DNA from 2 places in the Xenorhabdus santafensis genome. Region 1 is predicted to be linked to the other one. Evidence: predicted binding sites of a transcription regulator. Region 1 holds the regulator's gene; the other holds the start of a gene.

Region 1 (3,175 bases):
CAATTTACTGACGCTGCACTGAAAAACTTTGGTTCCGGCTGGACATGGTTGGTCAAAAAAGCTGACGGAAGTTTGGCTATCGTCAGCACTTCCAATGCAGCAACTCCATTGACTGGCGAAGATAAGCCAGTTCTGACCGTCGACGTTTGGGAACACGCATACTACATCGATTACCGTAATGCCCGCCCACAATATCTGGAGCATTTCTGGGCTTTGGTCAACTGGGCATTTGTTGAAGAAAACCTGGCTTAATAAGATTGATTCTTATGCCAGTTTGAAATGATAAGGGCTGGTTTTCTTCCATTCTCTGATTATGAATGTCAGAAAACCAACCCTAAATACAAACGGTGTTATACGTCAATTATTTTTCTAGCTCTCAATTAATAAGACAAAGGCTTGCCAGAAAGACAATCATGATTAATGCGCTACCGGCAGCCAACAATCCCAACTTCAGATCTGTATCCATAGAACATCCTCAATGTGAAAAGCAAGATACCTAACACCATAATTTTAGATGGTTATTTACTGCATTGTTTGTAAATTATACTACCAACTTAAATTCATACTCTTTATAACATCGATTATCACTTTCACTTTTGAGCTAGATCAGACAAAATTCAATGTTTATCGCTAAATTGTTGCCAACCCATCACCTCATATATAAATATGTTGGTAAACGATTAACAATTATCTATATTTCAAGTTAAAGCGTATCGACAAGCAGATACGGCGAATCAATCAGCAACTTGAAAAGTTAGAATATATAAATTTAGACCATAAGGTCAGGAGTCCTTTTTATCATGGCAACGATTAAAGATGTGGCCAAACGCGCTGGTGTTTCTACCACAACCGTATCCCATGTTATCAATAAAACCCGTTTCGTCGCCGAAGATACTAAGGCTGCAGTTTGGGCTGCTATTAAAGAACTGAACTATTCTCCCAGTGCCGTTGCCCGTAGTTTGAAAGTTAACCACACAAAATCCATCGGATTATTGGCAACATCCAGCGAAGCCCCCTATTTTGCTGAAATCATAGAATCTGTTGAAAATAGTTGCTACAGCAAGGGTTACACTCTGATTTTATGTAATTCCCATAATAACCTTGATAAACAAAAAGCATATCTTGCCATGTTGGCGCAAAAACGCGTAGATGGTTTGCTGGTTATGTGTTCAGAATATCCTGAACAACTTTTAGGCATGTTAGAAGACTATCGCAATATTCCTATGGTAGTAATGGATTGGGGTGAGTCCAGAGGGGATTTTACCGATGCCATCATCGACAATGCCTTTCATGGCGGTTACTTGGCTGGTCGCTATCTTATTGAACGCGGGCACCGTGATATTGCTTCCATTCCTGGCCCATTGGCAAGAAATACAGGTGGCGGGCGTCACCAAGGCTTTCTCAAGGCGCTGAAAGAGGCCAATATCGCTATTCGCGATGAGTGGATTGTGCAAGGTGATTTCGAACCAGAATCAGGTTACCAAGCTATGTGTAAGATCCTAAATCAGAAACACCGCCCAACAGCTGTTTTTTGCGGGGGCGACGTCATGGCAATGGGAGCAATCTGCGCCGCTGATGAATTAGGTTTGCGTGTACCACAAGACATTTCCATTATTGGTTATGACAATATCCGAAATGCCCGCTATTTTACCCCAGCATTGACAACCATTCACCAGCCCAAAGAACGGCTGGGGCAAATGGCTTTCTCAATGCTACTGGATAGGATCGTCAATAAGCGTGAAGATGCACAAACTATTGAAGTTCACCCACGCCTTGTTGAACGGCGCTCCGTCGCAGATGGGCCTTTTATCGATTACCGTCGCTGACAGTTAGTTTTCTTGCAACCATTCAGCATTAAGTGTTTCACTATCCCCGAGATAATCAAATAACCAACTTAATGCTGGTGAATGGCTTTTTTGCGACCATACCAAGCAGCATGGGCTATCAGGCAATGGTTGTTCAAGTTCAAGTGCTGTCAGTTTTCCTTTGCGGATAAGAGGCAATGCACGATGTTTGGGCACCATTCCAACACACAAACCATCCATCAGGCAATTCAACCCTGCATCCCAATCAGGGACAACCAGTCTCCGTTGGTTATCCAACGCCCATGTATCCCTTTTAGGCAAACTGCGTGAAGTATCTTCAAGACACAAACTGGGATAAGGTCGCATTTGATCGTCATTTAATTTCCCCGATATTGACGCCAATTCATGCTCAGGGCTGACGACACATAACCAAGGCATGAATCCCATGTCCCTGAAGTTATATCGTTCACCAACGGGAGATGCCCGCGTTGCACCAATCGCAACATCCACCCGTTCATTCACCAGCGCATCCCATACCCCATTGAAAACCTCGGGGTAAATAAACAGCTCAATATCGGGAAAATGCCGATAAAAATCGAGAATGAGCCGGAGAGTTCTCTCAGGTTTCACTACCCTGTCCACGGCAATGCTAAATTGCCCCCGCCAACCATTGGCAACTTGCTGGCATTGATGCCGAGTGTGATGCATTTTTTTGATAACAGAGCGAGCTTCTTTGACAAAAATGGCTCCCGCTTCAGTTAAGTCCACGTCACGGTGACGTCGCTCAAATAGAGGTACTGCCAGCCATTCTTCAAGCTGTTTTACTGTATAGCTTACAGCAGAAGGTACACGATGAAGTTCTGATGCTGCCGCACTGAAACTTCCTGTTCTGGCAACAGCATCAATAACTTCCAGAGAGTATTCAGACCACATATATCTTCCTTTCAATTTTTTTCACAGCATGGTGCAAATATTACCGTTTCACAAGTAAAAATCATGCCATATAGAATAAGTCGGGTATTCTTTTATCAATTACCACATCAAGTTACGAACACCATGGCGACAAATAAAAATTCAATTCCATTTATGTTTTATCTCGCTGGCCTGAGCATGCTCGGTTATTTGGCTATCGATATGTATCTGCCTGCTTTTGGTGCAATGAAAGTAGATTTGGATACCTCAGAAAATGCCATTAGTGCAAGCCTCAGTATTTTTCTTGCGGGTTTTGCTTTTGCTCAGCTCTTATGGGGGCAATTGTCAGACCGCATAGGCAGAAAGCCTGTACTTATTATCGGATTATCTCTGTTTTCCATTAGCTGTTTGGGTATGATTTGGATAACTGATGCGACACAATTGCTTGTCTTGAGATT
Region 2 (3,175 bases), on a different contig from region 1:
ATAGGTGCTGATGCTGAATTTCATCACGGATGGATAGCAGTTTTCCCTTCCATTCGGAATGGTTTTGCATGGTTGTGTTTTTTTCTGAAGTTATCGATTTCAACCTTGTTTGGCAAAGAATCGCGCTATTACGACTGGCATCCAGAACTTCAACCTGATGCTTTTCGTTGATTTCCATCATAATGGTTTGTGGAAAACCAATACCATTTAAACGAGCAGATAATTCCCCAGTATTACTCTTCAGTGAATTTTCCAGCGATTTCTTGTCTATTTCGATGAAGTTAATGTCTATATTGTGCAGATGTAATGAAGGATGCAGAAATAGCGTCAGTTTTTCGTCTTTGATTTCCTCGGGGAGTGAATAAAAGCGATTGCGGCCAAAAAGGGATTTTTGAGTGATTAACTGCAAAGGGGGATGATCATTTTTGCTTTGGCTGGATTGAACCCAATGCTGATATAACTTATCCATTTTCTGCATCAGAGAATGTTGTTGATAGGCTTGCTCGGTCAATAAAGTTTGCAGGAATTGTGGCAGAAGTTTTAAGGTGTTCAAGTCGTGCCACAGGCAATCTTTTAATAGCACCATGTCTAGCGCTGATATTTCGTTTCTGCCACTGAAAAGAGCGCTGGCCTGCAATAAGTGGATGGATTTTTTCCAGCGCCTGTCTGAAACATCAGTTATATTTCCGGCTGCATTTACTTGCTGGCGCAGTTGATAAATCAACTCGAAGATAGGATCGGGTAAGGATACATGGTTGATCTTGTCTTGCCATTGATGAAACTCGTCATCAGTGATCTGAATGTGAGCCGGTACAGGGTTGTTATTTTCATTGGTTCGATCAGTCAGTAGCGCCCGGAAATTTTTCTTTTCCTGAATCTTGTCCAACCAGATCCTGATCAACATGCGATCGTAGAGTGCTTCCAAACTGCTATCTGCATCAGGAAGTTCATTGGATGCAGTAACGAGTAAACGCATTGGCAGGAGCTCTTCTTGATTACCATTTCTGAATTTCTTTTCATTAATTGCTGTAAGTAAAGTATTCAGAATGGCGGGCCCTGCTTTCCAGATTTCATCCAGAAAAACAATTTTGGCGGCAGGTAAGTAGCCTTCGGTAAGACGTTGGTAGCGACCTTCATCTTTGAGTGCTTGAATAGAAAGGGGGCCAAAGATCTCTTCGGGAGTAGAAAAACGGGTCATCAGATATTCAAAAGCATGTGCATTTTGAAATGCAAATTTGAGCCGACGCGCGATAAGGCTTTTGGCAATCCCCGGAGGGCCAAGGAGAAAAACACTTTCCCCACATAAAGCCGCCAGTAGGCAGAGGCGAATGGCTTGTCGCCTTTCATATAGGCCACTTTCCAGATACTGGCTCAATTGAGATATTTTCTCGACTATTTGCATATCGTGAACACCACAGTTTGAACAATCAATTCCATTTTATTTATAGAGAAAGTGAAACCTATGCAAAGATTTTATGGTGAATTATTGTGTCTGTTTATGAGAGGAAAGCTGATTCAGCTTAATTTCTTAGGTAACTTAATATTTTTTATTAAATTATATTTTGTATAAAAGTTTCCCATAATGATCACATTTTCATATTAATCATGTTGTCTTTGATATTGGGATTTATATGATTCCTTCTCAGCGAAACGTTTCGCTCAGGAGTTACATAAAATGAAAAAAGGTGTTTTATTACATTCTGATATTTCCGCTGTTATTTCTCGTTTAGGGCATACGGATCAGATAGCGCTTAGTGATGCGGGGTTACCTATCCCATCTTCTACCCAACGAATTGATTTAGCACTAACTCAGGGAATGCCTGATCTACTCTCTGTGTTTGATGTTGTTGTTCAGGAACTACAAGTAGAGGCGATCATTTTGGCCGCTGAAATTATTGAACATAACTCTCAAATACATGAGCAAATCATCAAGCGCATTGCTGATCTCGAAACACGGCAGGGCAATGCCATCACAATAAAGTATGTGAGCCATGACATTCTGAAAGAGAAAACAAGGGAGAGCAAAGCCGTCATTCGGACAGGGGAATGTACTCCTTACGCCAATATTCTCCTGTGTTCTGGTGTAACTTTCTGAGGTGACTATGAAGCCATTACTGGAGTTACAGGGGATTGATAAGTCTTTCCCCGGAGTAAAAGCCCTGTCAGGGGCTGCATTGAGAGTTTATCCTGGAAAAGTGATGGCGCTAGTTGGTGAAAATGGCGCGGGTAAGTCCACGATGATGAAAGTCTTGACCGGCATTTATACAAAAGACACCGGCACGATCCGTTATCTTGGGCAAGAAGCCGTTTTTTCTGGCCCCAAAGCATCCCAAGAAGCTGGTATTGGCATTATCCATCAAGAATTGAACCTTATCCCTCAGTTGACGATTGCTGAAAATATTTTTTTAGGGCGGGAATTTGTCAATAAACTGGGCATGATCAATTGGAAAAAAATGTATGAAGAAGCCGATAACTTGCTAAGACGTCTCAATATCAGCTACAGCAGCCATCGGTTTGTTTCTGAGCTATCCATTGGCGATCAGCAAATGGTGGAGATAGCTAAGGTACTGAGCTTCCAATCCAAAGTCATCATCATGGATGAACCAACAGATGCCTTGACTGATACAGAAACCGAATCCCTCTTCCATGCCATACGGGAACTGAAAGCCCAAGGGTGTGGCATTGTCTACATTTCTCATCGTCTGAAGGAAATCTTTGAAATCTGTGATGATGTGACAGTATTTCGTGATGGGCAGTTTATCGGTGAACAATCTGTCCATACACTTGAAGAAGATCGTTTAATCGAAATGATGGTCGGCCGCAAACTGGAAGATCAGTATCCGCGTCTGGATCTCCCCAGAGGAGAAAAGAAGCTGGCAGTGGAAAATCTTTCAGGGCCAGGGATCAATAATGTCAGTTTTTCCCTCTTCGGTGGGGAAATTCTGGGGATCTCAGGTTTGATGGGCGCCGGGCGTACTGAATTGATGAAGATGATTTATGGGGCTTTACCGAAAACCGCAGGCAAAATCTTGTTGGATGGGAAACATCTTAAGGTTCGCAATCCACAAGAAGGGCTGACCAATGGCATTGTCTATATTTCGGAAGACCGCAAGCGTGATGGGTTGGTCTTGGGCATGTCGATTAAAGAGAATATGTCTCTCACCGCATTACGCTA

Evidence for each region. Region 1 encodes PurR, which represses purine synthesis genes. Its sites were predicted from a motif close to CANGCAAACGTTTGCNTG; they were not measured.
Region 2: a site for PurR is predicted at 1,644-1,661, ahead of rbsD (D-ribose pyranase). Genes of this name have one in related genera too.

Annotation. Positions count from the first base shown of each region.
Region 1 is NZ_VCDN01000046.1:126,494-129,668, reverse strand. It holds gene sodB (superoxide dismutase [Fe]) at 1-252, shown strand, start outside; gene purR (HTH-type transcriptional repressor PurR) at 801-1,826, shown strand; gene punR (DNA-binding transcriptional activator PunR) at 1,830-2,738, opposite strand; gene punC (purine nucleoside transporter PunC) at 2,862-3,175, shown strand, end outside.
Region 2 is NZ_VCDN01000012.1:6,414-9,588, reverse strand. It holds gene ravA (ATPase RavA) at 1-1,402, opposite strand, end outside; gene rbsD (D-ribose pyranase) at 1,676-2,095, shown strand; gene rbsA (ribose ABC transporter ATP-binding protein RbsA) at 2,103-3,175, shown strand, end outside.